DNA from 2 places in the Trichocoleus sp. FACHB-262 genome. Region 2 is predicted to be linked to the other one. Evidence: riboswitches for the same ligand, from Rfam matches in the RefSeq annotation. Region 2 holds a riboswitch; the other holds the start of a gene.
What was found. Region 2 has a riboswitch for cyclic di-AMP ahead of H6F68_RS02885 (universal stress protein). Riboswitches for the same ligand answer to the same signal wherever they lie in the genome.

Region 1: it holds a riboswitch for cyclic di-AMP, as region 2 does, so the genes downstream of both, ntrB (nitrate ABC transporter permease) here and H6F68_RS02885 (universal stress protein) in region 2, are expected to answer to the same signal.

The regions. Positions count from the first base shown of each region.
Region 1 covers NZ_JACJPK010000081.1:10,559-26,866, forward strand. Annotated here, with positions in the region: gene H6F68_RS16395 (HAD family hydrolase) at 1-368, opposite strand, end outside; gene H6F68_RS16400 (alpha/beta fold hydrolase) at 800-1,981, opposite strand; gene H6F68_RS16405 (hypothetical protein) at 2,407-3,417, shown strand; gene H6F68_RS16410 (STAS domain-containing protein) at 3,487-3,825, opposite strand; gene mraY (phospho-N-acetylmuramoyl-pentapeptide-transferase) at 4,061-5,164, opposite strand; gene H6F68_RS16420 (DUF3134 domain-containing protein) at 5,284-5,520, opposite strand; gene H6F68_RS16425 (PAP/fibrillin family protein) at 5,733-6,323, shown strand; gene H6F68_RS16430 (PD-(D/E)XK nuclease family protein) at 6,326-7,213, shown strand; gene H6F68_RS16435 (HAMP domain-containing sensor histidine kinase) at 7,361-8,593, shown strand; gene H6F68_RS16440 (HAMP domain-containing sensor histidine kinase) at 8,724-9,959, shown strand; gene H6F68_RS16445 (hypothetical protein) at 9,907-10,152, opposite strand; gene H6F68_RS16450 (ABC transporter ATP-binding protein) at 10,172-11,011, opposite strand; gene H6F68_RS16455 (ABC transporter substrate-binding protein) at 11,051-12,475, opposite strand; gene ntrB (nitrate ABC transporter permease) at 12,599-13,450, opposite strand; cyclic di-AMP (ydaO/yuaA leader) riboswitch at 13,541-13,699, opposite strand; gene bchD (magnesium chelatase ATPase subunit D) at 14,114-16,174, shown strand; partial or broken gene H6F68_RS16475 (sigma-70 family RNA polymerase sigma factor) at 16,298-16,308, opposite strand, start outside.
Region 2 covers NZ_JACJPK010000017.1:376,943-393,250, reverse strand. Annotated here, with positions in the region: gene H6F68_RS02890 (RNA helicase) at 170-2,827, opposite strand; cyclic di-AMP (ydaO/yuaA leader) riboswitch at 3,403-3,532, shown strand; gene H6F68_RS02885 (universal stress protein) at 3,681-4,511, shown strand; gene H6F68_RS02880 (tetratricopeptide repeat protein) at 4,540-7,053, opposite strand; gene psb34 (photosystem II assembly protein Psb34) at 7,273-7,452, opposite strand; gene H6F68_RS28820 (thiazole synthase) at 7,556-8,359, opposite strand; partial or broken gene thiO (glycine oxidase ThiO) at 8,597-9,592, opposite strand; gene H6F68_RS02865 (hypothetical protein) at 9,629-9,994, opposite strand; gene H6F68_RS02860 (2Fe-2S iron-sulfur cluster-binding protein) at 10,027-10,365, opposite strand; gene cimA (citramalate synthase) at 10,475-12,133, shown strand; gene H6F68_RS02850 (ZIP family metal transporter) at 12,138-12,932, opposite strand; gene cruG (2'-O-glycosyltransferase CruG) at 12,965-14,179, opposite strand; gene cruF (gamma-carotene 1'-hydroxylase CruF) at 14,212-15,183, opposite strand; gene H6F68_RS02835 (F420-0:Gamma-glutamyl ligase) at 15,657-16,308, shown strand, end outside.

The DNA of each region.
Region 1 (16,308 bases), on a different contig from region 2:
TCCTTCTGAAGCAGGGTCGGCTGATTTACGATTTGGCCAACTCGCTGTAAAAACACATCAATTTGTGATTGCTGAACGAGTCCAGAGCGCATTGCGATCTCTACATCTGGCACTCGATCTTGTTTCATCTGCCAGAACTGTTCTTTACTTAGCAGCTGAATGGGTAAGGTAATTCCTTGAACTTGGTAAGTCGCTTGAGTGTCGGCGAGTCCTAGTTGGTAGGTGCTGTAGTAGCGCTCTGAAACATCAATGATGGGACCGTCAAAGTCGCAAAATACTGTCAGCCCTGATGAAGATGGAACGGAAAGCCCTGTTTGACTCCGATATAACTCGTAGAGATGCAAACTTGCGGGTACAACACCTGTCATAAAGGTTACCTGAGGGCTACAAGCCGATACACTTCTTCACTTTAGTTGATTAAAACATAAGTTGTCATGCCTTTTAGGCTGCTTCTGCTATCAAAAAATTTTATACATCGAATAACAAGACAACGAAAGGTTAGCAAAATTAACCTTCGTCTATTTTTGTTGATACGCGCAATTATTTTGTAGCCTACTATACCTTTTGTCAATGAGCTGAGTTTGCAATTTAGGGCGATCGCGTTTTTTACCAGCTCAGGTACAGCTTTTCGACCTTAAGCACCTTGTTATCTACTAAATAATTCAGACACCTCTAGCTAAAACTGTAAGCTCAATCAACAAAACTTCCTCAGCTATTTAGCCAAGGAAGTATGCCATCAAAATAGAGTTAGTCGAGTAGGCGCTGTGTGGCCCTGTGTAGTTACGCAGATTAATCTAGTCTATTGAACAGCGGGTACGAGAGGCAGATCAGCCGCTTGTTCTAGATTACTCATATTATCTAAGTTCACCTTACCCTGCGTCAGGAAACGGAATGTCTCCTGGTAAAGACTTTGCCAGAAACGATTACTCATATTCTGGCTTACCTCAGTGGGGTCCACCATTGGGTGAGGCACTAAGTCTTGCGCTGGGTATAAGTAAGAGTAATGCCCTTGGTGATTACCACCGATTTCCTGAAAGAAAGTTTGATTCGTCTTCACATCAGCCGCATCCTCGTTCTCAGTCAGCACTAAGAAGGTAGGAATATTTTGTAAGGTACGAGTTTGCTTGGGGTTCAGGACAAAGGAGCTACCAAAGCGATCGGCTGCCGTTAGCGCTCCCACGGGGAATTGCAGATTAGGGTCCCAACCTAGTTCTTTGATATCCAGCGGACCTGCCATATTTACATATTGCCGATGTTCTTCTCCATCAACTTTGAGGAGAGGGGCATAAGCCACAACGCGATCGATGCGATCGGGACGAGTCGCAGCAAGACCTAGAGCGACAGCACCCCCAACTGACAAACCCACCGTATAAACTGGGCCTGGGAGCGCATCCAATTCAGCCAATCGAGCTTTTGCTTCGCTCAGGTAATCGAGGTGAGAGGAGATAAAGTAGCGCTCAAAGTCAGGATCATCTGGCCGAGTAATAGCTTGCATAATATCTAGCAGGCGAGGCTCAATGGCTAGCAACCTTGCTAGTAAAGCGATACGTTGGGTCGCGCTGGGGCGGCGATCGCTGGGGTTAGCCGATAGATTAGCAAAATAGTTTTGTAAAACGGGGTCTTGCTGAACTTTCCGGCGTAAAGGTTCGGCAAGCTCAGGCTTGAGATCAACTTGGGGCCAATATTTGTTGGGCAGCGCAAAGGCATGACCGGCTAGGGTTGCTTGATAAACATTGAACCTATTCTGGAATAAGTATTCAGCCAAGCGCCACATTTGATGGGGTTTTGCACTGAAACCATGAAACATCAGGATAGTGCCATGAACAGTTTGCCCAGGTTCGTGAAAGAGGTAGTAGGGGTAGGCACCCGAACGACGATCTGGGTTGGCATCAATAGTGGCAACGTAAGCGGCGATCGCTTGCTTCGTTTGGGCTAGTTGTTCAGCAGTGGGGGTGGTACTGGTCTGCAAAGAGGGAGGCATAAGGGTGATCCTAGAGGGTAGAACAGGGGCATTGACTAAGCCTCAACTAAGGCTCAAACATAGACCTTTACACCGAGACAAAAGCTTGAATGGTCAGGATAGCGTTGTTGAATACCACATGACTCAATAGAGTCATTCCGCATCTAATATTCTTTATAAAAAACTTTTCCTGTGACTGGGGCGATCTAGTTAGGCATCTAGTTAGACGATCGATCTAGGCGATTTATGGGGCAATCTTATGGAGCCATTTATAGGGCAATTTATAGGGGCGATCGCGGCTTCTGTTACAAATTCTTCTACTTGCAAATTCTCCCACCCACTTTTAAACCCAAGCACTAGAATCGATCTACTGACGTGCTGCTCGCATGTAGCACTGTTTCTATTCAGGCAAGCTTGAAACTTGGCTCTGTCAGAGCCCCCTCTTTATGAAACGGTCAATTCAATGCCCATCGTGTCTGACACCCCTGGGTACTCTCAACTATGACAGCATTCCTCAGTTGAGATGCACCTCCTGCCAACGCAAATATGGTGTGGTTTACGGCAAGCTCTCTCAACGGAGTTCTATGCGAGAGGTGCTGCTTTACCTCACCGCTAAGCTGCCTAGGTTCTATAAACGGCACTATGAATTCCGCATTATTACGCCAAGCAGAAGTCTTCAAGTCTTGAAGTTTTCCGTTCCAGGAGCAGAGGATGGGATTCCGGTGCGTCGGGGCGATATGATTTCGCTGCTCTATACCACCCAAGGCTATGTCTTGAAAAAGTTAATCGCAATTACCAACCATACGACAGGGAGCGATTATCTTTTACCTTCACCTGTGCCTAGCCCTGGTTATTTAGTGGCCACTCGTGGCACCGTCTCCGCCACTGTGTTTTTGTCTTTGCTGTTGACTGGGGCCAATATCTTCCTGCTATCAATGCTGAGTGCAGCTAGTCTTTTACTCTACGCGAAGCTTGCTCATACGGCTCAGCTAACAAGTCCTCCGCTGCAAATGAATGTGCAGGAAGAGTCACGCTTACTCGCCGACCAGAAACTCCTTACTCAGAAATACAGCTTAGAGCAGCGTTTGGGCGAACTAAAGCATGAGTCTGCTGCTAACCAGGCGCTGATCAGCCAACTGGACTCGCTCAAGCGTAAAATGTTGCAGTTTGATGACAAGCTTTATGCCAACCGGATTCGTCGCACCACAAGTGCCGTGGGCATCTTGAGTAAGCAGATGAGTAATAACCAGCGGCTGGTTAGTGAGTACTCACGCATGATCAAGATGATTGAGATTGAAGTGGAGACGGCGCAAATTGCTGACCAGCTCCCCGATGCCGAGAACTTTACTAAAACGATTTTGCGTAAGTTAGCAGAACTGAAGCACGTCGAAGAATACAACCAAAACTTAAGATTTCAGCTAGAAGCCAATGAAGAAGTTAGACGGATGCAAGCTTAAGCTGTGACTGACTCAGTTGAGTCACGCCATAAGCCACAACCAACTGCGTGAGGCAAATGCACCCTAAATTTAGGGCAATGTCGTTTCAAAGGCAGCTTGATTATCAAAAATCGGAAAAACTTTGTCGAGCTGAGTCAGCTCAAAAATGATGCGGACCGAAGGTGAAATTGAGCAGAGAACTAGCTGACGGCCCAAACGCTGGGCAAAGCTAAGCGCTCCAACCAGCACCATTAGTCCAGAACTGTCTAGAGAATCTACTTGAGCCATGTCCACTAATATGTCCTGTGCAGGGGTCGAAGCAACTTTATGCTTCAACTGGTTCTGCAAATCAGTGGCATTGACTCCATTGAGATGACCAGAAACTTGAAAAACTTCAAATTGGGGGCGGGAAGGTGCGTATTGCATCATAAACCCTAAGTGCAGGGGGAAATTGCTTAGATGCTCCCAACCATAAACGCTATGGGCTTTGGAGTGGCTAGATCCAACCAGCAGTTTACTTAATCTTTAGGTTACTGGCTCGAATGGTTTAACTCCTCTTCGTACTATCTCTCACTCGTTTTAAGGAATCGAGCTGGCACTAAAAAAATTCGAACCCCTGGCAAGAAGTCCGAACTTTTAGATTTAATCCAGTTTTAGGAGACGCTTAAACAAAGAGGTGAAGCAGTAGACACACTAGAACCAAACATCCCCCTGTTAGGTAAAATCGTGACACAATTTGGTTTTCTGACCAACCGGAAAGCTCTAGATGGTGATGTAGAGGGGCCATTTTGAAGAGGCGCTTGCCGACTCCATCAGGGCCTTTAGTCGCCTTGAAATAGCTGACTTGCGCGATTACTGATAGGGTTTCCGCTAGGAAGAGGCCTCCGAGAATTAGCAGTGCCCACAGAGTATTGGTGATTAGAGCGATCGCAGCTAAGGCTCCCCCTAACGCCAAGGAACCCGTGTCTCCCATGAAGACGCGAGCGGGGTTCCGGTTATGCATTAAGAAGCCGAGACAGCCACCACTGAGGCAACCACAAAACAACATTAATTCGGGATGAGTCGGCGCGACCAAAGCACCTAACCCTAAGAGAGCGATCGCTCCAGTGCCGCCTGCCAGGCCATCAAGACCATCGGTGAGGTTGGTAGCATTACTTTCCGACACCAACACAAACCAAGCCAAGGGCCAGAATAGCAATCCTAAAGGCAGTGCCAGTCCAAAGGGAAGAGCCACCGTGGTAATGCTTTCACCTTGAGTCAGCATCAGCCAAAGACAGAACAGCCCGCCAAACATGACTTGCAGGGCGAGCTTCATTCGGGGCGAGATGCCTTTATTGGACTTGCGGCGTAATACTTGCCAGTCGTCTAGCCAACCGATGAAACCGTAGCCGAGCGTCAGGGCTGAGACTGCTACTACATTGGCATTAAATCCAGACCAGAGCAGCGCGATCGCTACCGCCGCAGGCACAAAGAAAATGCCACCCATCGTTGGGGTACCTGCTTTCTTTAAGTGGCCTTGGGGTCCGTCTTCTCGAATAAATTGCCCGGTTTTCAGCGCCCGGAGCAAGGGTACAGCCCAGTAACCTAATGCGGCGGTTACTAGGCCACAAATCCACAACGGCAAAGTCAACGAAAGCCCTTGCCAGAGGGGACGGTTGGCAAACCAATCTAGCGCTGAGGCGGCAAAGCTCAGTCCTGTCCACAGCGCTAGCAGCAGCATCGTCCCAGTCAGCTTGATGGATCGGTCAGAAAATAGTTTTGCGTCCACTGGATTGTCATCTCACTTCACACCACACATGCCAAAGATTTCGAGCTGATCTTTGGAAATTCAGGACAAAATTTTACCCATTTGGGCGATTGCCAAACTTAGAGCGATACCAACTCGCTCTATTCATCGAGATCGAGGGCATCGTCGTCATCGTCATCGGTGTCATAGGTGCCATCATCGACCGCCATAAGTTCGGCGATTTCCTCCTCATTATCGGAGTAGTCGAAATCTTGACTATCGCGAGCCAACAGACGACCATTTGCCTCCAGCCAGTCTAAAATTGAAGACTCTTGCTGTAATGGAATGATGGGAGCGCGTTCGCTGCGAGCGTGCTGCCGCAAAGAAGGGTTGTACATGCTAAGGTTCGGCCTAGAGTAGCTACTTTTTTATTCTGACGAACGGAGATGCCCAGAGTCTACCACCGAGTGGTGAATTTCGTGAAGACATCTCTAGCGGATATTTGGGTTGAAGTCAAGAAAGGCCTCAAAAGATTTGTAAAGTTGCTCTAACACTTATCAAGTTGCTGTAACACGATCAAGATCAGACCAGCTAGTAGAGGTCAGCTCCGATGTTAGGCAAGGCAGAATTATTAGAAGCGATCGCAGGGAAGAATCGAGGTTTGCTCGCCACAGAGCGTGATCAACTGGCTATATTAGCAGCGATCGCTCAATTGGAAGACCGCAATCCTACCCCACGACCGACGGAAGCCAGTGATCTTTTAGACGGCAATTGGCGTTTACTCTACACAACTAGTCGAGGTCTACTCAATATTGATCAATTTCCTTTGCTGAAGTTGGGGCAGATCTACCAATACATTCGGGCTAGCGAAGCCAAGATCTATAACTTAGCAGAAGTGCATGGCTTGCCCTACTTAGAAGGGTTGGTCAGTGTTGCGGCCCGCTTCCAAGCAGTTTCAGAGCGACGAGTCGAGGTAAAGTTTGAGCGCTCTGTGTTGGGTTTGCAGCGGCTGCTCGGCTATCAGTGGCCATCTCAATTTGTGCAACGGCTGGAGTCTGGAGAAAAATTCTTCGCGGTCGACTTTAGTATTGCCGACCGAGATCAGCAAGGCTGGCTAGATATTACTTATCTCGATGCCGACTTACGCATTGGGCGGGGCAATGAAGGAAGCGTTTTCGTCTTGACCAAAGTGCGAGAGTAATCATGCAGAGCCATTGGGACACTAACTTAGACATTGCCAATAATGTTGCGGTTAACGGGGCGATCGCCGACAGCGCCGAGCCTAAGTTGCGGCTGTCTCAGGGGCAATTGAACCTGCTAGAGAGTTGTCCCCGGAAGTTTCAACATATTTATCTAGAGCAACTCGGCTCACCCTCCACCCCAGAACAACAAGCCCATCAGGCATGGGGCAGCCGCTTCCACTTATTAATGCAGCAGCGGGAACTGGGATTACCCATCGACGCCCTCATGGCAGAAGATGCTCAGATGCAGCACTGTGTCAGTACCTTGCTAGCCGCAGTTCCAGAAATTGTCGGGCTGGCTACTCCTTCAGATACTACTTGGCGACAAAGCGAGCACCGTCGGACTTGCAGTGTACAAGGCTATCCAATCACGGTGATTTATGACTTGGTCATGTTGGAGAAGCAACAAGCCAGAATTCTAGACTGGAAAACTTACCCTCGTCCGCCGCAGCAAAATTGGCTCGCGCACAATTGGCAAACTCGTCTATATCCATTTGTGCTGGCAGAAACTAGTGCCTATTTACCAGAACAAATTTCTTTGACTTACTGGTTCGTGCAAGCTCAGGATGACCCAACGAAGGCTCCGTTACCTCAAAGCCTCACCTTCCCCTACAGTTCCACCTGGCATGAGCAGACACGGCAAGAGTTGACGCAACTGCTACAGCAACTTACAGACTGGCTTGAACAATATCAGCAGGGTGAACCGTTTCCCCAAGTGAACGTAGCCATAGAACGCTGTGACGATTGCCAGTTTTCGGGCCGCTGTCAGCGTCACTCTAGTGATCCAGAAGCTCCTGCGGTGACAGATTGGTTAGTAAACCTCGATCGCATTGATGAAGTGATGCTCTGAAGCGACAAATATCAACAATATCGCCGCCATGCAGCAATACTGCACTCCCACTCCGGTTTCTACGACTAGCGGAATAGATGGGTAATCGTTAGACTGGCTTCATACCAGAGAGAGAAGATTTTTCTACCACTCCTCCGGATTCTTACGATGAAAGATTTTGGGCGAATCCTGGTTGAGAAGACTGAGGCCATAGTTGAGCAGTGGGTAGAAGCAGTGCATCAAGATCAGCACATTGAAAGTGCAGATGATCTCTCTCCGACAGCGATTCGCAATCATATTCCTCACGTCTTGGCCGCAATGGCTACTGTACTTTGTGAATCTCAGGACAGTAATGTGCAGGAGCTAGTAGCTGCCAGTCTTAATCATGGGATTTGGCGGGCGGAGCAAGGATTTGACCCCAGAGAAATTGCGCGGGAATATCGCCTGTTGCGCTCAGAAATTTTCACAGCATTACAGACTGAGTTACTACAGGCAGAGCCAGCCGCCATCATTCGAGCGTTTCGGCTGATTGACGTGGTGGTGGATGAGGCGATCGCTCAATGCTTCAAGAGTTATGTAGAAGAACGACTCCGAGAACTGGACCAACTGCAAAGCCAGCTTGCCCTCACCAATCAAGAGTTAACCCGTTTAGTCCGCACCAGCCAAGAGAATCTTTCTTTATTAGCCCACGAACTCAAAACGCCACTCAATTCCATCATTGGCTACTCAGAACTCTTTTTGCGTCAGCAGCAGCGGCAACAATTTGAAGTAAAAGATAACTTTCCGAGTATCGAGAATATTGAGCGGGTGCTACGGCATGGCCGCGGCCTATTGCGCTTGATCAATAATGTTTTAGAGCTGTCGCGTTACGAAGCAGGCAACATGCAGCTTCAGCTGACTGAAATTGATGTGCGCTTAGTCGTCAATAGTGTGATGGAAATGCTAGAACCCGTAGCGCTAGCTAAAGGACTGACCCTAGACATTGATTACGATGCGGCTCCTGCCAAGATCGCAACCGATCCTCTCCGTTTGCAGCAGGTCATTACCAACCTGATTAGTAACGCGATTCGTTATACCGATACAGGGACAGTCCATGTCCAGTGTCACAGCTTACCCGATCAACGCTGGTCGATCGCGATCGCTGATACAGGGCTAGGCATTAGTTCTGAAGACCAAGTACGAGTCTTTGATCCTTACTTTCGAGTCAACGATCATTCCCCCTCGGTATTGCCCGAGAGTACTGGCCTAGGCTTAGCGATCGTGGCGCGATTGGTGCAGTTGTTGCAGGGTCAAATTCAACTGGTGTCGGAGTTGCATGTAGGCTCTACCTTCACCGTCGTTTTTCCGCAACATATTTCAGCCGCCAATCCGTCTATCGGCCTTACCAGCTTGGTCAGGTAAGCTTTAATGCTGAAGAGGTAGCCAATCAAAGGCAGCAAAATTCTTTCCCTCGTACGAGGCGAGAGTCAAGGCGGGCTGGTTAAGCTACTTCTAATCAGCAGGCGATCGCAGCCAAACGGCAAGCAGCAATATGGTGGACTTTGGGCAACTACTGACCGACAAGATAGAGATCATTGAGCAAAATTGGGTGAGTGCTGTACGGCAGGATAGCCAAATCGAAATTGCTCAGGAGCTGACTTACAAAGCCCTGCGCAATAGCTTCCCCAAAGTTTTGCAGGCAATGGCTAGCATTTTGTCGAATGATGGAGAAGGAGACCTACAAAAGCTAGTCGAAAGCAGTTTAGAACATGGCATCGTTCGTGCCGAGCAAGGATTTGACCCAGCCGAAATCGCCCGTGAGTACCGTCTACTACGCACCGTAATCTTTGAAACTTTAGAGCCAGGATTGCTGCAAAGCTCCCCCAAAGAACTACTGCGAGCTGTGCGCTTGATTGACACGGTAATTGATGAAGCGATCGCTCGTTGTTTTAAGAGCTATACCCACGGACGGCTGAAAGAACTAGAGCAGCTACAGACGCAACTGAAACTCACCAATCAAGAGTTAACTCGTTTAGTGCGGGCCAGCAAAGAGAATTTGTCGCACCTAGCCCATGAACTCAAGACTCCGTTAACTTCCATCATTGGCTACTCGGATCTATTTTTGCGTAAACACCGACAGCCCGAAGAAGATAAAGATAACTATCAAGAGTTGGAGCACATTGAGCGCATTCTCCGCAGCGGTCGGCAGTTGCTCCACTTGATTAACGATGCTTTAGAAATTTCTCGGTACGATGCTGGCAGGATGAAGCTGCACCTAGCACCGATTCAAATACGAGGGATTATTCAGCAGACTATAGAAATTGTTGAACCTTTAGCCCGCAGCAAAGAGTTGCAGTTGGTAGTTGACTGCGATCGCGCTCCTGAAGAAGTCGTTACTGACGCTTTACGCTTGCAGCAGGTGTTGATGAATCTGCTTAGTAACGCCATTCGCTACACCGAAACAGGCTCGATTCATATCACCTGTGAAACCCAACCTAACCAAACTTGGGCGATCGCGATTAGCGATACAGGAGTTGGGATTGAGCCTGACAATCAAACTCAGGTTTTTGATCCCTATTTTCGAGTCATGCCCAATAACCAGTCCTATCTGTCGAATAGTACAGGCTTAGGACTGGCGATCGTGGCGCGATTAGTTAAACTGCTGCAAGGTGAGGTCGAGTTGGCCTCTCAAGTGGGAGTTGGCTCCACCTTCACGGTGACTTTGCCGCTAGAGGTTAAACCTGCTGAAGGGATGCTGCCCCAGGAATTGTCTCTCCACAGCGAGTAAGTGGCTGGACTATCCAGGCAGAGGTGAGGTCTTCGAGGACTTCGTGGTGATGGGTCAGCGCTAGTTCATCGGTCATTAGGACTTGTAGCGTGGGTAGATAAGCGCCTTGCTCCGAGATTTGATGACCATAGCCCACCAATTTGCCCAACTGCCCAGTCATTTGATGTCGTACGGAATCGCCAATCGTAAACATAGCTAATTCAACTCCTGCTCTAATCTTGAGTGAAGTAGTGATCGAGGAAGTTCAACACATAATTCCGGAGGTCAAAATACTCGCGAGAGTTACGCATTGCAGCGCGATCGCGGGGATGAGGAAAGGGGACCTCTAAAATTTCACCAATCTTGGCCGCAGGGCCATTGGTCATCATGACGATGCGATCGGACATATAAAGCGCCTCATCGACATCGTGGGTAATCATCATTACGGCCTGCCGTTGGTTCTCCCAAATATCCAGCACTTGCCGTTGCAACTTGCCTCGCGTCAAGGCATCCAGCGCCCCAAACGGTTCATCCATCAGCAGCATCTTGGGCCGAATCGCGAGCGCCCGCGCAATCCCGACTCGTTGCTTCATCCCACCCGAAATTTCGTCTGGATATTTGTCGGCGGCAGCAGTAAGATTCACCATCGCCAAATGTTCATTGACGATCTGCTGTTTCTCACGAGCAGGGACGCGCTTTAGCACCTCATCTACTGCTAAGCGAATGTTTTCCCGGACTGTCAGCCACGGCAACAAAGAGTAGTGTTGGAATACCATCATCCGCTCGGCTCCTGGCTTGCGGATTTCTCTGCCTTCTAGCCTAACAGACCCACCACTGGCCGTTTCTAAACCCGCAACAATCTTCAACAAGGTTGATTTACCGCAACCCGAGTGACCAATGACAGAGATGAATTCATTTTCACCAATGGTCAAGTCAATACCATCTAAAACGACAGACTCGCCCCCACCCGCTGTGGGATAAGCTTTGACCAAGTTCTCAATTACCAAGAAACCACCCGGATGAGTTGGGGTGCGACTATCAGACTCAGCAAACTGGCTAGTGGATTTGACCATGATTAACTCCGAAGCGGCTACGAGGTAAGGAACAAAACCTTAAGAGAGGAAAAATCGTTGGGGTGCGTTAGCGCGAATAGCAAAACTGTTGAGATAACCCACGGGATCGCTGGGGTCAAATCCCTTCTTATCAATAAATACTTCCGGTGACTCGACTTTGTAATCTTCTTGGGGAGAGGCGATCCCCATTTCAGCAGCAATCTCACGATATAAATCAGCTCGCCAACCTTGGGTGGCCAGTTCTTCGGCGTTCTTAGGAAATTCTTTGATTTGTCCCCAACGCGCTGCCTGTGTCATCAGCCAAATACTACGCGATCGCCACGGGAAGGTAGAGTGTTCGTTGGGTTGCTTGGGGATGTTGTCAGGGATATCAAAGAAAATCGTGGTATCGAGTGAACGATCAATCCGCTCTTTGCCATCAAAGCCGCCGTAGTTATACTCCCCAATGATTGCAGGACGGGTGAATTTGGGTTTCGCTCCCGTAAACGATCGCTCGGAAATGAGTTGAGCAACTTCAGCCCGATTTTCCGGTTTGCTGCAATACTGGCAAGCCTCAATCATGGCTTTGACTAAAGATCTGTAGGTTTTGGGATTTTCGTTGATGAACGATTCCATCACACCCAACAAGCGATCGGGATGTCCCAACCAGATCTCCTTTCCCTGAGCAAAGGTAAATCCAACGCCCTCCTTTCCTTTACCCAAGGGGCTAATGGCACGGCTATTCCACGGCTCCGCCACCATGTAGGCTTGCATAGCTCCAATCCGCACATTGCTCACCATTTGCGGTGGTGGAATAATGATGACGCGAAATTCCTTTAGCGGGTCTATTCCTGCGGCAGCGGCCAGATAGCGGACAAAGTATTCATAAATGGCAGAACTGAGCACCACTGCCCAAACCCGCTGCTCGGAGGGTTGATTCTCAAAATAGTTTCTGAAGTCACGGCCAAAGGCTTCTAGGTCACCGTTGTAGTCTCGCCAGGGCCGAATGCCTGCATCCCACATTTTGCGATTCATGGTCATGGCGTTTCCGTGGCGATGAATCGTCATCGCGGCACAAAGCGGCGCATGTCTGGCTCCCTCAGCGCCAATCCGGGCGTTAGTTACGGCTCCAGAAACCACGGGAGCGGCATCGGTACGGCCAAATATGATGCCATCGCGAGAAGTTGCCCAACTGGCTTCTCGGTTGAGTTTTACGTTGAGACCATACTTCCGGAAAAAGCCTTTTTTCCAGGCGATCGCAAACGGCGCGCAGTCATTCACGGGCACATAGCCCACCGTGAGATTAGGCTTCTCTAACTCTTCTGGTCTGACTACCTGTTTGATAGCTAAAGCTTCTTCGGTTAAACCTTTGGCACTGCGATCGCCACTAACGGCACAGGAGGCAAGAGTTGTGCCTATCGCAGCAGATCCCATCCCCTTAAGAAAATCTCGTCGGGTCCATTGATGCTCAAATGTATCGCTCATAGTCGAAAAAGTGTTTAGCGATTAGGTCAGAGGCTATTTGATGACTGCTGTTCACTACTCAAATCGCCCCCTAGCCCCCAATTCTGGGGAAAATGGTTAAGTGCTTGGGGAATTGGCGCAGGCTTAGAAATTAGTGCCCTGTTTAGTGCGATGGGTGACCAGTTGTTCTACCTTGTTAACGGCGTAGTCGAGCAGCAATCCTGTGACACCAATGACCAAAATCGCGAGGAAGACTGAATTCAAGTTCAAGCGGTTCCACTCATCCCAGACAAAAAAGCCAATCCCCACGCCACCTGTTAGCATCTCCACAGCCACAATCACTAACCAAGCAATCCCCAAACTGATCCGTAGGCCAGTAAAAATATAGGGTAGACTGGCAGGCCAAATGATTTTAGTAATCCGCCGCCAACGAGGCATTTCTAGGACTCGTGCCACATCAATGTAGTCTTGAGACACACTAGAAACACCCAGTGCCGTATTAATAATGGTCGGCCATAAAGAGGTAATAAAAATTACGAAAATAGCAGAAGGATCAGCCAAGTTAAAGATAGCTAAGGCGATCGGTAACCAAGCCAGTGGCGAAACAGGTTTGAAGATTTGAATCACCGGATTGAGCGCCATCATCGCTGGCTTAGACATTCCTACTAAAAAGCCAACGGGGATCGCTACGATCGCTGACAAGAAAAACCCTAAAATCACTCGGCGTAGGCTAGCCAGCAGTAACCAACCAATGCCCAGGTCACCTGGACCGCGCCGATAAAATGGATGCAGAATGTAATCCAAATTAGCGACTAAAGCTTCTGGCGGTGTCGGCATTAAGTCAGGATTAAAGATGGCTGCCAACCACCACAGCAAGATAATGCCTAAAAAGCCGAGCGCGGGGAGTAGAACTGTATCTCGAATTAAAAGTGGTTTAGCTCGTTGCCAAGCTACCTGTCCTGCAACCGCGATTGCAGCAAGATTGAGCTGAAGCATGAATTTATCTCAGAGTCGAGGCAGGTACAAGTAAGTCGTCGCTATACCAACCAAGGACACTGACAAGATCAGATTAAAAAATGCTGATCTTCAGTCTCCTCCCAATGCCGACGGAGTTAGCTGACGGGCTAGGACTGAGAGATGTCCCCCCTGGCTGCTTTTTAGAAATAAAGCTTGCTCAAGATAAGCCCCAAATTTTGGTTCCTCCGCTCCAGTTCTTAACTCTAAAGCTTCCGGCTTTAAATAAAGCGATCGCACTTTTAGACGCTGGATTAGGCTAACTTACTTATTGAATTCCCAGCAGTCTATCACTAGTTTTTGCGATCGGCAATCATTCTTGAGATGGAAGCAAAAAATTGTTACTAAATCATTGACTTCCAGGGCTAAGAGCGACTTTCAGGACTCAGTTAGAGGTTAATTAAGATAGTAGTAAAAGCTACAGTCAACTAAATATAAAACTAATTTTTCTACAATTAAGAACGAGTAATTCTATTAAGAATTAACCCCCTAACTCTAGGTTTAGTAATTCCTACCACGCTTTTTATTTATAGTAATTTGAGAGCATTTAGACAAAATTTCCGTCGAGGATCAAGAGCGATCGCGTGAGTTCTGGCCCCGGTTCCTTGTTATGCTGAAACACTGGACTCGCTATTGATCGAAACCATGCCTGCGCTGACTAACCCGTCGATTACTGCTTTTCCTCTCGCCGCTGTTGTGGGCCAAGAAGCCATCAAGATGGCGTTGTTACTAGCTGCCATTGACCCTGGCTTGGGTGGCGTAGTGATTGCAGGTCGTCGCGGCACCGCCAAGTCAGTTATGGCGCGGGCAATTCACGCCCTGTTACCCCCCATTGAAATCGTCAAAGGCTCCGCTTGCAACTGCGACCCCAACAATCCCCGCGAGTGGGATGACCAACTGCTGCTTGAAGCCGCCAATGGTCAAATGCCTGTAATTGGGGGTCAGCCGCTCCCCTTCACCGAAGTCGTTCCTTCACCCTTTATCCAGATTCCGCTAGGTGTGACTGAAGACCGCTTGCTCGGTTCGGTTGATGTCAGCCAGTCAATCAAGCGTGGGGAAACCGTTTTTCAGCCCGGATTGTTGGCCGAAGCGCATCGTGGCGTGATGTATGTCGATGAAATTAATCTCCTAGATGACCAAATTGCCAATCTCCTGTTAGGCACCCTGACCGAAGGACGCAACCAAGTGGAGCGGGAAGGCATTAGTTTCCAGCACCCTTGCAAGCCGTTGCTGATTGCCACCTACAACCCCGAAGAAGGTTCGCTACGAGAGCACTTGCTGGATAGAATTGCGATCGCCCTCTCTGCGGATGCCGTTTTAGGGATTGATGAGCGGGTGCAAGCGGTAGACCAAGCTACTCAGTACGCTAACTCTCCCCAATCTTTCTTAGAGCAGTACGATGAAGATTTAGACGGCCTCAAAACTCAAATTGTCTTGGCTCGCGAGTGGCTAAAAGATATCCAAATTCAGCCAGAACAAATTGCCTACCTCGTCAATGAAGCGCTACGGGGCGGGGTGCAAGGCCACCGAGCAGAACTGTTTGCCGTGCGAGTCGCCAAGGCTCATGCAGCATTAGAAGGTCGAGCCAGCGTCAATGCCGAGGATTTGCGGCGAGCTGTAGAACTGGTGATTGTGCCCCGATCCACAGTCGTTCAAACCCCGCCCGAAGAGCCACCTGCGCCCCCACCGCCCCCACCCCAGCAAAATCAAGACGAACCGCAGGAAGAATCTGAGCAAGACCAGGACGAGCAGGAAGAAAAAGACGAGCAGCACGAACCAGAGCAAGAGCAAGAACCGCCCAATGTCCCGGAAGAGTTTATCTTTGACCCCGAAGGCGTGATTCTTGATCCCTCAGTGCTGTACTTTGCCCAGATGGCGGCTAATCGGCAGGGTAAGTCAGGCGCTCGGACAATTATCTTCTCGGAAGATCGGGGCCGCTACATCAAGCCGATGTTGCCGAGAGGCCAAGTGCGACGGATTGCAGTAGATGCCACGCTACGCGCTGCCGCCCCTTACCAGAAAGCCCGTCGTCAACGTCAACCCGACCGTCGGGTAATTGTGGAGCAACCCGATATTCGGGCTAAGCGCTTAGCTCGGAAGGCTGGAGCCTTAGTTGTGTTCGTCGTGGATGCCTCTGGATCGATGGCGCTGAACCGCATGCAGTCGGCTAAAGGTGCTGTCTTGCAATTATTGACCGAAGCCTACCAAAACCGTGATCAAATTGCCCTGATCCCCTTCCGAGGCGAACAGGCAGAAGTGCTCCTACCTCCTACTCGCTCGATCGCCGCTGCCCGCAAACGGCTCGATCGCATGCCTTGCGGGGGCGGTTCTCCTTTAGCGCATGGTTTAACCCAAGCAGTCCGAGTCGGCATGAATGCCCAACAGTCGGGAGATATTGGCCAAGTGGTGATTGTGGCAATTACGGATGGTCGCGGCAATGTATCGCTAGCGCGATCGCTGGGTGAACCGATTCAAGAGGGCGAGAAGCCCGATATTAAAGGAGAATTGCTAGAAATCGCTGGAAAGATTCGCGGCCTGCGAATTCAACTGCTGGTGATCGACACAGAGAGCAAGTTCATCTCCACAGGTTTCGCCAAAGAGCTAGCCAAGCACGCAGGCGGCAAATACTACCATCTCCCCAAAGCGACCGATCGTGCCATTGCCTCGATGGCCAGAAATGCGATCGCCGATGTCAGGACCCGCTAAGCCAGAAAACCAAGCAGCAACAAAAATGCCAGATTGATTAAGTTCAATCTGGCAGATGCAGGAGGATCTGATGTAGGAAAATCTATGACTAACTTAGATGGCTAATCTGAGATTAGCTAAATTCTAGGGGTCAG
Region 2 (16,308 bases):
TAAATTCTGTGTAGAGCTTTACCCCGCTGTTTATCCTACCCTTGCTAGTTCCTGAGTGCAAACCGTGGCACGCTCAACTAGACCTCGATATCAAACACTCAGGGTTGCAGCATCTCCTAACTCAACCGCCTCATTGACCGATATCAAACACTCAGGGTTGCAGTATCTCCTACTCAACCGCCTCATTGACTGGGAAGCGATCGATTAACTGGATAGCTCGGTAGGCATTCTGGCGCAGCGAATTTGGCAGATGTGGGACATGGGGAATTTGCGAAAGGAAATCTAAAGTCCGCCGCAAAATCCGTACTACGTCTCCTTCGTCCAAACTGGTGTTTTCTCCCAGTTCTGCCCATTCCACTCCCAAAGCCCACTGCTCGACTAAAGCAATTAGCTCGTCTTCTAGCCAAACGGGTAAAGCCACTTGATGCCGTCGTTGCACCTGGAATAACTGCCGTCGTAAGCCCCGTAAGCCACCCAGCGCTTCTTCAACTGCCGAGGAAGCTTGGTAGCGAGTCCAACTGTCAGGACGCGAGACCTCTGTGACCAAAGCAGCACAAGCGGCAGCCAAATGGTGCGGGTCCAGATCATCGAGTTCTCCTGACATCAGGGAGATGCCCAGCCATAACTCGTTATCGCCGCGAATGGCTGCTGCTGCTTGACCCAGAACAGTCGGAGTTAAGCCATCTAAGCCGCCAAACGTCTGCAAAATCTCAATCAAGTGAACAAACTCTTCCCAATGCTGGTGGGATAGCTGCTCTAACTTGGCTTGGCGTTGAGCAATATCTTCCTGCAAATTCTGGACTCGGCGCTGCCGCTTTAAGAGCGTGGCAGAATTGCCCCATTGATGTAGGGGATGTGCCTCTAGTTGGGTTTGCACCGCTTGCAGCCGTTCGAGTTGGGCTTGGACTTCTGGGGCAGTTTCGAGGAGCGAAGGCACAGGAGGAATTTGCCGGGCGATCGCTCCTGTTTCTTCGCTGCCTTTGCGGCATTGTCCTGGTTTCAGCGGCATGTCAGCGGGAGGGATGAGGCTGTCTACCGCCTTAATACGAGGAATCTCCGCTCGCAAGCTGACGACATCTCCTACCGCTACGACATACCAGCGATTATCTTGACCCAAGCAAACCAGATAAGGAAATTGGCCCGAACCTGGAGTTTTCATTACCAGAGCCGCTGGGATTGGCTCGGCGGTAGGGACGTTCTCTCCCTTCAGCCCCAGTACGGTGCCCGCGATCGCAAATGAGAGCGCTACAGCAATGTCACCCGACTGCATCTCTTGGGCTTGGTGCTGCAAAATTTTCAGGAGGCGGCGTTCTTCTTTCAGGCGCTCTTGCAGCTTTTCGTAACTAGAAAATAGTTGTGGATCAACCAGCTCAAGCTGGGCTTGAAGTTGCTCAAGCTCTTTAGTCAGATCAGCGATCGCCTGTTGTTGGGGCCGCAAAGACAGCGTGGCGAGATATTGCCCAAAACTGCGCTCAACCAGCTCTTGCGCTTCTTCTAAGGTGTGAGTTTGCAGCAAGTTTAGGACCATGCCATAGCTGGGAGTAAATTGGCTGATCAACGGATCAGCTCCGACTGTGGCTAAGTATGCGGCTTCTTTGGCCCCCTCAAAGGGAGTTTGCACCGTGACGACATGCCCTAACTCATCCATTCCTCGTCGGCCCGCTCGACCCGACATCTGGAGAAATTCTGAGGGATTGAGGAGGCGATGTCCCAAATCGGTGCGCTTGGAGAGGCTAGAAACCACTGTGGTCCGGGCAGGCATGTTGATGCCAGCGGCCAAGGTTTCGGTGGCAAAGACCACCTTGATCAGCCCTTGCTGAAAGAGTTCTTCAACTAAGCCTTTCCAGGCAGGCAAAATTCCAGCGTGGTGGGCGGCAATACCCCGGTAGAGCGGCTCAATCTGCCCAGCCCGCCCAGCGTCAGGGTGTCGCATCAAAAACTCATCAATCAGGTGTTTCAGCTTTGCCGCTTCCGCCTCGTTGACCAAGGATAAATGCTCAACTTGGGTAATGGCGCGATCGCAATTACGACGGCTAAAGATGAAATAGATAGCTGGAAGCATATCCCGTTGCTGCAACTGGCTGACCACATAAGCCAGCCCAGGCTCGTCTTCCCGCTTGCGTTGGCCTCGGCCTCCTTTAGGTTTGAGGCGGGCGTTGATCTTTTTTTGATCTTGGCTGAGGAGAGGAAATAAGCCTTTGGGGTTACAGAAGTGAAAGCGTAAAGGAACAGGGCGGAAATCTGAATAGATCAGCTCTGTGGGGCCGTGAACTCGACCAATCCAATCCGTGAGCTGATCGCTGTTGGCAACAGTGGCTGACAGCGCGACTAGCTGCACATCCGGTGGGCAGTAAATAATCGATTCTTCCCAGACGGTGCCCCGTTGGCGATCGTTCATGTAGTGGCATTCATCTAAAACCACCGCTTCTACACCAACCATTGAGGTGCCAACTTCACCGATCGGGGTGCCGTAAAGCATGTTTCGGAAGATTTCGGTCGTCATGACCAAAATGGGTGCTTCTCGGTTGATCGATACATCCCCTGTCAGCAGCCCAACTTGCTCAGGGCCAAAGCGATCGCGAAAATCCCGTAACTTCTGATTGGATAACGCTTTGAGCGGAGTCGTGTAGAACACTCGTCGCCCCTGAGCCAGAGCGCGATAGATGGCATACTCGCCAATTAACGTTTTGCCTGACCCCGTTGGCGCACAGACTACGACCGATCGCCCTGCATTCAGAGCCGCGATCGCTTGATACTGAAACGCATCTAATTCAAAGGGAAACAGCTCTCGTAAATTTAGTTCTGGCAGAGTAGAGGAAACGTTCACGCACTAAGTTCCAATCAGGTTGAGATCTATACTCAAGAGGCAAAATTTCGCGAGAAATTGGCCTACAATTCATCTTTTCAATTGTAAACCGCAGCTACTAAAGCTGTTTGCTAAGATCGACCTCGTCACCTTACGAGGAGGTTGAGCCAAGTCGGTTATTGCATTCAAGAATCTTAATAATTGATTGTGATTAAAGCTTGACTATTCTTCAGCTTAATCTAGGGCAAATCAGACCGCGATCGCCACTTCATACATACATTTCTGGCGAATAGCAACCGAGGATACAGCGGCAAATATCTGATTGATCGTAAACTTGGCTACTGCTTTTAGGTAGATGACCATGCGGTTTAACGTGAGCTATATTGTCTCAAGGATGAAGGGTTCAATCAACCTCGGATAAGGAATTCCTCATACAACCGTGTTGGTGAAGGATTTCTTAACGTTATTTAAATCACATCTGAGCACAATCTTTGCCCTGAAATAGAACCGTCTTTTGATGGCATTTCTTACATCAAAAAGGCGTTCATTAAAACATTCAGTGGGTAGCCTAATCCGGATTAATAGGCATCAAGGTGAAAACTTGAATGCTGTTTCATCTGGAACGGAGGAACCGATTTTTGGGGCTAATCTCAAAGATTAATTTGAGAGAGACACCTTCCAGTCTTAGCCCGTCAGCTAACTCCGTCGGCAGTGGGAGGAGTACCTAGGACGCAGGCTTTTGATAGCAACGGTCATTGCGGTCTCCTAGCAGATATCAGATTCCCCTAAGAGATTTCTCTCAGAGTTAATGATGTCTGTTTCCTGGCCCACCTCTCGAAACAAGTAGTCTGGAGAGGTTTTTATCGTGAATATTATGCCAATGTTGGTGCGGCTACAGGGCGCACTGGGTTCAACTGACTTAATCGAGCAAATTCTGCTGTTGCCTCAGCGGCCCAAGGGCGATCGCTCTTCCGGTAAACTGCATTTACCAGGTCAGGCTCGGCGGGCTACTAAACGGCACCTCCAGGCTAACCGTCCAGAAGCAGCGTCTGGAGCTGATGCCGAAATTAATTTGGTGGTGGGCTACAATAGCTCCCCGAAGAGCCAGACCGCTTTGGATTTGACCCTGTGGATTGCTCACCAGACTCGTTTAGCGACTCGTCGCCAAGTGACGGTGCAGGTGGTCTATGTCATCAATCCCACTGACTGTCTAGATAGCATTCCCACTACAACCGATTTTCGCCCAGTCAGAACTGGCAAGAAATCTTCTCAGCGTCAAGCGCAGCTATCTAAGGCACTGGTGGCACCTGATACTTATAGTGCGGCCTCTAGCGCAACCTCTAGTGCCACTTCGGAGCGGGAAGGCGCGATCGCAACTCTAGCTGAACCGACCCTAGAAGATGCTGGGCTACCATTTGGCAATTACCCCCTGTGCCAAGTAGACCAATTTGAGCAGGCAGACCGAATTTTGTGGCAAGCCCGCTGTCTAGCTAACGAGTGGCGTGGTTCCCTGAAAACGCACCTACGATTTGGGCAAGTCGCTCAGGAATTGCGGAGTGTGGCTAAAGCAGAATCGGCAGTGCTGTTGTGGTTGGGTTGTGACTCTCCCAAGAACTCCATTGTCCGAACCTTGAGCGCTAATAGCCCTTGTCCCGTCTTGGGCGTACCCTCTTCTCTCCATCCCGATCGCTACTTTGATGCCTAACTCCCGCTTGGGCCTAGAGCAGTTGTCCTTAGAGCCGTGGCAAAATTTCAGGTAATAAATGACCTGGTAGTAGAGATAGCGCTAAGTTCTGGCCTTGCAGACCACACTCGCTGTAAAAAGCCCGTACCGTTTGCAGGACATAGCCTAGCGCTGTTTGGTGAAAATCAGGTTGGTGCTGCCATCCTTGTAATGCTTGCAGATGGTGACGCAGAGACGCTTCTAAATGAGCAGACTTAGCAGGCACCGGAATAGCGCCCGCCTGATCGGTCGCTACTTGGTAGTGGGCTAAACCTAGGTTGTTGTGAGTTGCGAACACGTCAAAGGTCAGTTTAGCGCCAGCACCATTAGGCGTTTGGTTTATTTGTTCAAGAATGGCTAAAGCTGCTTCGTAGGCTGCGATCGCGGACCGTAAAGCTTGTTGTTGGGCTTCTGGTTGTTCTTTGGAACGGCTAGCCAGGTGCCAATAAGCGGTGCCCAAATTGTTTTGAGTCGCTGCATAGGCAGCAGGATTAACTTCTACGGTGCGGTAAATTAAGGCGATGCGGTAGCAACTAATCGCCAAATTGAGAAACTCTTCCGGTTGCTCATGCTGGGCTAAATTCCAATAAGCCGTGCCCAAATTGTTTTGGATCATGGCGTAATGCAACGGCTCCTGCTCTGGGTTGTAGAAGCTGAGTGACTCGGTGTAAGCAACGATGGCTTGCTTCAGATGTAAGGCAGGTTGATGGTGTTGTGCCAAGTGCCAGTAAGCCGTACCCAGGTTATTTTGGGTGGAAGCATACTTCAAAGGTTCTACGTCTGGTTTGCGATGTCGCAACGCTTCCTCGTAAGCTGTGATCGAGCATTGTAGGTTCTCGATCGGCTCCCGGTAGCGAGCTAAATCTCCATAGGCGGCTCCCAAATTATTCTGAATCATGGCGTAGGATTGCGGTTGCTGCTCAGAACTTACATGAGTCAGCGCCAGGTGATAGGCCGCGATGCCTTGCTCTAAATAAGGCAACCGTTGTTTCGGGTTGGGCGGAAACCGGGACAACATCCAGTAGAGATTGCCCAAGTCATTGAGAATATCCGGAACTAAAGCCGAAGACTCTTCTAGGTGAATTAAAGCTTGCTCATAAGCTTGAATGGCGATCGCCAACTGTTGAGGAGAGTTGTGTCCTTGCTCAATGCGATCGCGATAAAAATTACCAAGAGTGCGATAGGTGACAGCCAACCCTGTAGTTTCTGTTTGTTGTTGATGTAACTGCTCTAGATGCCGCAACATCCGCAAAGGCGGAAAGTCCTCCAGAGCAGCCACTAAAGGGGCAGGCAAGGTAGCACTAAGACGAGAGAGAGACGGAACCGGAGCATTGGCTCGTAGCGCTGTTGCCCCTCCAATCTCTTGAATTGCCGCTGTCAGAACTAAATTGACAAGTTCCGGCGCAATTGATGGAAGAGGAGCTTCTGTAGGTGTATTGTCTAACTCTGATGAGTTCGCTGCTGGAGCGGTAATTGATGGGGATTGAGGCTCTGTAGCAGCCGTACGCAGAGGCTGCGGTTCTAAGGCGGGTGATTCTGAGTGAAATCCAGAGCGGGCAGGCAGGCTGTTGGCTGTAACCTGGTTGGTTGGCGCGGCAGCAGTCGGAACGTGAACGCTCCAAGAGGTCGGTGGAGGAGAAGCTGGATTGGCAGTCAGGCGATCGCCTGTACTTTCTGTTGTTCCTGCTGAAGCTGCTGTGGTTTCTAAGTCATCCACCAAATCTCCAAAGGCCAATTCATCAGCCAACAAATCCCGTGCACTAATGGGCACATCTGCGGGTTTCTGATTGGCAGGTGAAACTGGATGATGGCCAACGTCAGAAGCAGAGGCGATCGCTGGCTGGGGACGCTTCGGGGTTGGCTGATGAGTGAGAGCTACTTGGTCTGAGTGACGGCGCTTGGGTTGCTCAGAAACGACTGAAAGTGGCGTGGGTTCTCCGACAAACTCAAACACGCCAGTCCGCCAACCCCAAAACTCAGGGGCAGACTGCTGAATGGCTCGAAACCAAGGATGCGGCACCCACAGCAACAAGCTGGCTTCCAGAGTAGGTAAGCTGCGATCGCACCCTTGTAAATAACTGAGAAACAACCGCTGTACCGCAGCCGATTGTCGCGTCAGTCGCTCAGTCCCCAAGATTTGGAAGCTAGGGGTCGGTGGCTCTGTTCCTGCTCCTTTGGGTAAAGGATGACGAGCTAACCACTGAGTCACCTGAGCGATCGGATTAGGATCGTTGAGATTGAGGTTGAGCGTAACCAGTCGGGGATAATCTGAAGCAAGCCCAGCCTCTTCAGGGTGACGCATGTTTGCCGAGGCAGCGGGATACGCGAGTTCCGCATGGAGCCGAGCCGCCAAGCGATTTCGTAGGGCTAGATCATCGCAGACCGCTACAAAAATTTGACGGCGTAAGTGTAAGCTCAGCGCTCGTTTTAAACGCTGATAACTTTGCCGATTCAAATGTGAACTGGTTTGATTCGGCCCAGTCATTCGGAGCAATGGGGAGTGGCGATCAGCTAGTTGCACCAACAATACCCTTAATCGTGGCGAGGAAATCTGGAGGTATAACACTCTTCAAATTCCTCAAGCTCGATTCAGGACTAAAGCTTGATTTTGACGAACTTTTAATGTAAAGCGATCGCGCTGATCAGCTCACTGCAGCGGAAACCTATAGCAAAAAGCCAGGTTGCTCGAAATAAGCAGTACCTGGCCTATTTTTATATTTTGAAAGTTTAAAGCTGATTTTTTCTAGCCTAGGTTGGATACGGAGAAGGCGACAAAAACGAGCCCACCGACTAAAACCATTCCTAAAGCTCCCAAGATAAGGGAGTTTCTTTGTTGGGATTTAGTGGGTGGTTCTGCTTGATACATCTTCGGCTCAACAGCGAAGTTATTTAAGCGTCCACCTTCCTCGGTCGTATAACGCATGAACAAAACCCTCAGTTTTTGTATTAACTAACTGTAACAAAAATCAGGAAGATACTCTCGCTCCTAAGTTAGAAACTAAAAAATGCTCAAATTTACTTTAGATTTACTGAGTAATGGTGCCCGTGAGGGGTGAGCTAGCGCTAGCGTGGCTTTTCACCGGAATACGACCTGCTAGGTAAGCTAGACGACCTGCCTCTGCTGCTAAGCCCATCGCTCTAGCCATTGCTACCGGATTCTGCGCTTCGGCGATCGCGGTATTAATCAGTAAAGCCGAAGCCCCCATTTCCATTGCTTGGGCGGCTTCACTGGGTGCCCCTAAACCTGCATCTACGACGACAGGCACTTGGGCATTCTCAATAATGATTTGGATATTGGCAGCATTTTTGATGCCCTGCCCAGAGCCAATCGGCGAACCCAAAGGCATCACCGTCGCACATCCTACTTCTTCTAATCGCTTGGCTAGGAGTGGGTCAGCATTGATGTAGGGCAACACGGCAAACCCTTCTTTAACCAATTGCTCAGCTGCTTCTAGAGTGCCGATGGGGTCGGGTAGCAGGTACTTGGTATCTGGAATCACTTCCAATTTGACAAAGTTGTTGTCTTCCTGGCCCAGGAGTTTTGCCATTTCTCGGCCTAAACGGGCAACTCGGATGGCTTCTTCTGCGGTTTTACAGCCTGCGGTGTTGGGCAACATCCAGATTTTGCTCCAGTCCAGTGCTTCAGCTAAACCTTCATGGCCTGGGGCTTTGGTTTGTACTCGTCGCACCGCCACCGTCACAATTTCACAACCACTCGCCACGACACTCTGCTGCATGTCGGCAATGCTGCGATATTTGCCAGTGCCTGTCATCAAGCGAGAGCGAAAGGATCGCCCAGCAATCACTAAGGGGCTATCTAGCGTCGTGATATCGGCTTGAGCTAAGGCAGGAACAGCGTGAGTCAACACAGAATTAGACCTTGGGAGAACGTGGGTAGAAGAGCTAAGAGCAGTAGGAGTTGAGGAAGCTGCCAACGAAGCAGGGGGAGTTGAGGGTTTCGCTTGGTGAAACCGTTGCCAACTAAAATGCCCCAACAGTAGATCGGGTTGTTGGGCGATCGCATCGGCAATCAGTTGAGCGGTAATCGGTGCCAGCAAAATGCCGTTGCGGTAGTGCCCGGTAGCGAGTAGCAGGTTAGTGCAAGCACTCGCCCCTAGAATCGGCAATTCATCTGGAGTTGCAGGCCGAAAGCCCCACCACAACTCTTGTAAAGCAAAATCTTGTAGGGCTGGATACAGCCGGATTGCTCGTGCCAGTAACTCTTGAACGCCTGCGGGGGTGTTGTTGGGGGTAAAACCAACCTCCTCACTGGTGGCTCCAATAATAATCCGACCATCTTGGCGCGGCACGATATACAAATCGGAGCCAAACAAAACTCGTCGTAAAGGTAACCCTGCGGCTGAGTCGGGTGACTGAACAGCTAACATTTGGCCTTTGCGAGGCTGCACTGGAATTGGCAACAGTTCATTCGACCAAGCCCCTGTGGCTAAGACATAATGCTTGGCTTGCCAATCTCCCACCGAAGTTTGGACGCTGACGACTTGGCGTTGCTGCTGCTGAATTGCTTGGACGCTGAGGCCATCCTGAATATTCACGCCGAGAGTTTGGGCAGCAATCCATAGCGTTTGGGTGAGGGCGCGGTTATCCACTTGAGCATCCTCTGGAAACCACCAACCCCCGACGACTTCTGAGCCCAAACCTGCTTGGTATTGGTGAATCACAGATTGATCTAGCCATTGAGCTTCGGTTCCGGAGGCTCGGGCGATCGCGGCTGCCTCTCTCAGATCTGCTCTATCATCTGCTGCGTAGACAGGAGCCAAAATGCCACAGGGCCAATAACCTGTGTTGGCACCCGTCAGGTCCTCCAGCTTACGAACCCAATTGGGATAGAGTTGGCGCGATCGCAGGCACAACTCCAGCATTGGCCCTGGCGGGATGCCTTCGGCTTGAGGCGCTAACATCCCGGCGGCGGCATGAGCGGCGGCTTGCTTAAAATCACGGCTGAGAATCGTTACCGTAGCTCCTCGCAATTTCAGCTCAATCGCGATCGCAAGGCCGACGATACCGCCGCCAATGATGAGAACGTCACTGGTTGTATTCATGCAAGCTGAAATTGAGTCACAATTACTAAGTCGTGATTACCAAAGCGCTGGAACTGGCTTACTGCCTGCGCCCACAGCGCTAGGAGCAGTTGTCGTGCTGCCGCCACCAGCACTTGATCCGGCGGTGCCTGTAGCGGAAGTGCCACTGGGTTGGGTGGTTGTGGTGGTTGTGGTGCCAGCGGTACCAGTTTGGCTAGCAGGAGCAGAAGTGACAGGCTGATTGGTCGAGCGTTGAGTGGTTTGGCCCACACTCCGCACCTGAGTAGCAGGAGAAGCAGTGGGGCTAGGACTTGCTGACCCGCCAATCTGTTGAGTCGAGTCACGAGCGCGCAAGGCAATGAATGCTCCCAGCAAGATAGCGAAAACTATCAGTCCAATCACAGCTTTTAGTAAGTCATTCATTGGTGTTTTTCTTCCCCAAACCTCTCTTCAGTCTATCCCTCTGGAGTCCAGAGCGGTTGAGTGCCTTGGCCCCAAAATCCATCGAATTTAGTGACTCGCACATCCCCTAACACTTTGGTTTGACAAGCCAGTCGGCGATTTTGGTTAGTGTCATGGGGTGGCAAAGACCGCCGAGTGCGATCGCGCCAGTTAGCTTCTGAGACTTCCCCCTCGACCTCAACGGCACAAGTACCACAGCTCCCTAAACCATGACAGTTGATGAAGCTGGCGTTGCCATTATGCAAAGCAACGCTATTTTGAAGCAAAACCTGACGGAGATTGGCTCCGTGATCGCAGATAAAAGTTTTTCCTTGAGCTGTAACCTGCGGCATGATTTTAAGCTGTGCGAACCAACGGATTGTCTTACAGCTTTAAAGTTTAAATTTCTTTACACTTTTTGAAACGCCTTTATTCCATCCTTCCTCTGCTTTGGCTGCTTCCATGACCTCACAACCTTCTCCCCAACTCTGGATTTATGACACTACCCTGCGGGACGGTGCCCAACGCGAAGGGTTATCTCTATCCCTAGAAGATAAACTCCGCATTGCTCGGCAACTCGACCAACTGGGAGTGCCGTTTATTGAGGGAGGCTGGCCCGGAGCGAATCCTAAGGATGTGCAGTTCTTTTGGCAAATCAAAGAAGCACCACTGGCTCAGGCAGAAGTTGTGGCGTTTTGCTTTACTCGCCGTCCCGGAAGAACGGCTGCGACTGATCCCATGTTGCAACCCTTACTAGCCGCAGGTACTCATTGGGTCACGATCGTCGGAAAATCCTGGGATCTGCATGTGACTGAAGGACTGAAAACCACGCTGGCCGAAAATCTAGCGATGATCCAGGATACGATCGCCTATCTTCGCAGCCAAGAACGGCGGGTGATTTATGATGCGGAGCACTGGTTTGATGGCTATAAACATAACCCCGACTACGCACTGGAAACGCTAGAAACCGCGATCGCAGCAGGAGCGGAGTGGTTAGTTTTGTGTGACACCAACGGCGGAACCTTGCCGCACGAAATTAGTCAGATTGTGCGAGAGGTCAAGCAGCGCTTAAGGGAGCGTCGAGCCGCTCAAAACGCGGATTTCCACGCTCCCTTACCCCCCTTGGGCATTCACACCCACAACGATACAGAGATGGCGGTGGCCAATGCGATCGCGGCAGTAATGGAAGGGGCGCAGATGGTACAGGGCACGATCAACGGCTATGGCGAACGCTGTGGCAATGCCAATCTTTGCTCTTTGATTCCCAACTTGCAATTGAAGCTGGGTTACTCCTGCCTACCTCCCGAAAAACTGACGACGTTAACGCAACTCAGCCGTTATGTCAGTGAAGTAGTAAACCTGGCTCCCGACGACCATGCTCCTTATGTGGGACTTTCGGCCTTTGCTCATAAAGGGGGCTTGCATGTCAGCGCTGTGGAACGCAATCCCATCACGTACGAGCACATCCAGCCAGAGCTAGTCGGCAACAACCGCCGAATTGTGATTTCTGACCAAGCAGGTCTGAGCAATATTCTGGCAAAGGCGCGGAGCCTCGGTATCGAACTCGACCCGCAAGACCCCACCTATCGCCAAATTCTGCAACACCTGAAAAATCTGGAGCACGAAGGCTATCAATTTGAGGCGGCAGAAGCCAGCTTTGAGTTGCTGATGCGCGAAGCATTGGGTCAACGACAGCAACCATTTGAACTCAAAAGCTGGCAAGTTCACTACCACATGATGCCCGACACCGAGCCATCGCAGAGTTTGTCTTTGGCAACGGTGAAATTGGCAGTAGATGGCCAAGACATTCTCGAAGCAGCGGAGGGTAACGGCCCCGTTTCTGCACTGGATACAGCCCTGCGTAAAGCCTTAGTTAACTTCTACCCAGAAATTGAGAGTTTCTATCTCACCGACTACAAGGTGCGGATTTTGGATGGTGGGTCGGGCACCTCTGCTAAAACTCGCGTGCTGATTGAATCTAGCAACGGCTACCAACGCTGGACTACGGTGGGCGTTTCCACCAATATTTTGCAAGCGTCTTACCAAGCTGTGGTGGAAGGTTTGGAGTACGGCCTGCTACTGCAACACCAAGCTAAGGTAGCCCTAACCACTTCTACCTAAGCAGTTAGCCCAAGGTGACATCTAGAAACATCATGGAAACGAAGCCGAGGATGACCCCAAAGGTTGCGCCTTTTTCGTAACCGAGGCGATGGGACTCTGGAATAATTTCATCGCTGATCACAAACAGCATGGTTCCTGCCGCAAACGCCATTGCCCAAGGCAAAATCGGTTTGGCTAAAGAAACTAGGCCCGCGCCGATCGCGCCACCCACAGGTTCAACTAAACCAGTCATCAGAGCCACTAGAAGGGCAGTCCCCTTCGAATATTTTTCACCCACTAGGGCTAGAGCCACCACAAAGCCTTCGGGCATATTTTGCAGCCCAATTCCGGTAGCGAGGGTGATGCCATTGGCTAGAGTTTCGCCGCCAAAGCCCACGCCTACTGCTAAACCCTCAGGGAAATTATGAATGGTAATCGCAATAATAAAGAGCCAAATCCGCTTTAAGCTCGCCGGATTGGCACCTTCTGGACCCTTAATAAAATGTTCGTGAGGAGAATAGCGATGGCTGAGACAGAGAAACAATCCACCTAGAATCATTCCCACGGTAACGATCGAGGCTGCTACCACTTCGCTACCTGTCTGCTCGGTTGCGGCTTCAATTCCTGGAATTACCAAGGAAAATGAAGTCGCAGCTAGCATCACCCCTGCGCCAAACCCCATCAAAGCCCCTTGAAACTTCTGGGTAACTTTGCTCAAGAATAGGATAGGTAAGGCTCCGATCCCTGTAGCCAATCCTGCGAGCAGACTGCCAAGCAATCCCAGATAAAACACTGGTAGTTGAGCGAAGCTGTGGAGCATGGGGTAAAGCCAGAAGAGATTAACGAGATGGGCTAAGCCTGGGTGTAACTCCGCCCTCGCCACTGAATTGAGGTCTGGGTAGACGAAAGGAAGATGCGGAGGACGGCCAAGGGATCGGCTAAGGGTGAGAGCCAAAAGAGCCAAGTCGCTTTAGCTTGGGTGAGGTCGTAAGACGGCGCGATCGCCCACAGCAACCCAACCCGCATGGCTAGCAAGGCTAGGTTTAAGCCCAAAGCCGCTAGTACAGGTAAAGAACCAAACCCCAGGCTGATCCAGCTCAGCAAAATCAGCGTTAGAGGTACTGGTAATCCTTGCACAGCGGCAAGTAGCCATAGATCACCCCAAATTTGACCACGGGCTGCTGCATCCTTGAGGTCGAGCGATCGCCCCCATTCGCGCCAAGTTTCCGCTGCTCCTTCGTACATTCGTACCTTCAGCAACTTCGACCCATCAAAGAATCCCACTTTGGCTCCTTGGGCAGCCGCACACCGAGCTAGCGTGACATCATCACAGAAGGAGTTGCGCGCGCTGCTGTAACCGCCCAAAGCTGCCAAAACCGAGCGCCGACTGAGGAAGCATTGGCCATTCGCCATCACCCGTTCAGCGGAATTATTAGTTTCGCCAGCGGGGCCGAAGCGATACACCAACGTCATTAGCAGAGCGGGCTGTAACCACAGCTCTCCCGGATACTTGAGGATGAATTGAGGGGCTAGGGAAAGGATGTCGTAGCCTTCCGTGATCGCGGTCTTCACCAAACTGCTAACTAAGCCAGGGTTTAGATAAGTATCAGCATCTATGCCCAGCACCCAGTCGCTTTGCTCCGAGCTTTCGATGAAACCTGTATGTAAAGCCCAGGGCCGTCCCACCCAACCTGGAGGTAAAGGATCATCCGTCAGCAACCGGAAGCGTGGATCAGCTTGACCCGCTCGTTTCACTAGATCTGGCGTGCCATCTTGGGAACGGCTGTCCACCACCAAAACTTCTCGCACTTCGTAGCTTTGCTGGCTCAAACTGGCGAGACAAGGCCCAATTCGTTCTGCTTCGTTGAGCGTAGGCACAACGATACTGACCTTTCCCAGCAGCTCTGGGCTAGGTTTCTGAGGCTGTAAAGGAGGGTGACGAGTAGGACCGCGCAGCAAACGGGACAGCAAAATCGCGATAGCGGGAATTTGTAGCAGCAGTAGGACAAGGGCGATCGCTCCTGTTATAGAACCATCTCCTTGTCCACTGAACGCTACTGGAGTCAAAGCGAACTCATGCAACAAGACGAAACTGAGATTCACTTCGAGCCGAGTTCCATAGGCGCAACAGACAATTCACTCGCCAGACTAATCGCTGGTTCACTGACTTCGCCCACAAAAGGCAACACAGCCTCTGTCGTATCGCTAACTTGGTAGGCAATGCTAGTAGCGGGGGCCATGCGCCACAGAATCAATGCTGGAGCCACGCCAAGCGCTAGGCCTAAGAGCACTGGAATCCAGATGCCTGCGGCCAAGCTCATGATCATCGCGAAGGCGAAATTGCTGAGGTAAATAGCCAAAGGTAGCTGTAACTGCTGCCGAGTGAGTTGGATGGGCGCTTTACCCCATAGCAAAGCGGCCACGCTCATAAACACCGCACCAGTGCCCCACCAACCTGCAAAGTTTTGGTAAGGCATGCCGAAGAAAGCGCCTGGTTGTTTCCACTCCCAAAAAGGAACTGCCGTTTGGCTCATGGCAGGGTCTAGCACAAAGTCCCAAGACGTCAGCAGCAGAGCCCCCAGGGCGATCGCTAAGCCACCCCGGACCCATCCTGGTAACTTGGTCTGCTGGCTAGCCTCCAAACCCACGCGGGCCAATAGATAGGAAGCACAACCGAGGTAAAACCAAGACAAAGGAATCGTGAACGGCACCAAGCCCGCAATCTTGTAACCCAAACCGCTCAGATAATCGTAGTTACCAAAGGGAAAACCAGTGCTAGTGCCCGAAAGTTCGCTGGAAAGAGAAATGCAGACAGAGGGCACCATAAACGCCAGCCAACGCTGCCAGCCTAAAGTCCGATAGGTGTAGATGGCAACGGCGATCGCTCCTAGCAGAATGTAAACCACGCCGCCCCCAGCCATACTCCACTGAAACAGCGTTTGCCCCGCTGGAGGTAACATCAGAACAAACTCTGGGTGGGGTAAAACTAACAGCAATCCAGCTAGTCCAAAGGCCATTGCTACCACATGGCCAATTAAACTGAAGCGCTCAGCAGTCAAAAGTTGCTTCATACAGACTCCTCAGAAACCAAAGCACTCTGTGAGTGCATCCTAAAAGTTTACAAACGTTTAAGAAAAATTTACCGACTCAGTCCAGCCAGGTTCGATCGAGCTGAGCAGCTATATTGACAGATTTGGATCAACTCCAAGCCCTGACAGCTATAGCAATCTCCAGCCGCTCAAACTTGATTCACTTATCATAATAAGTTTTGTAAACCTGAAACGAGAAAAAAGCTGTTCGTTTCGGAGCATCTGGCACTGGCTTGAATAATAAGGCTATTAGCTGGATGCTTGAGCCCAGAGGGAAGCTTGACAAAAACTATGATTTTCCTCGCTGCCAAGCACCCGTTTCTTCTATAGACTTAAAGACGCATTGTTTCAAGTACTTGGACTTGGTTAGATATCACACTGCCTTAAAGTGGTTTGATTGCAACCAATTTGCACTAGGTAATTGCTTTAGTTAATTGATCGAGGGTTGGGCGACTGTGGGGAGTATCGGAATTGGTTTAGGAGCAGCGGCGCTACTCGTCGGGCTAGGGGGCTTAGCGCTAGAGAGTCAATATCGTCGCCGTCCGGGAAACGACCTGGAGTTGACCTCAGGTAACTGGCAACTGGAGGTGTACGAACCGCAACGGTATGTCCTGGTCGGTGAGCTAGAGCTGTGCAACCGGACTCGCAGCCTAGAAATTATGGTGCCAGAAGTTCAGGCTCAGGTAAAACTGCTATCCAAGGCGAGCTTGGAGGGTGTAACCCACACCACCAGAGTGATTCCTAATCATGCAGATACCCCAGCTAGACCTGATGACTACTGGTTTGGCTACATCGTCAAAATTGGTAAGTCCACACGCTTGCAAGTTGTTGTGGAGATGCAAGGTGAAGACCTAACACCGCTTCAGGTTGCCTGGATTCAAATTCGCTATGTTACCTATGGTCCGGAGGGACGCATTCCCAAGGTGCGGCATGTGATTGTGCCGTTGCAATTTCCGACCCCTGAAACCGCTCCCTCGCGCTGGCGACCTGCCACCAATGCCGATGTGTTGCCCATCCGTACGCATCTTCTGACTCACTTAGATGATCCGGTTGAGGTGATCAAGCGCTACGTCGCGCCTTACTCGCAACCCGGAGATGTGGTCACGC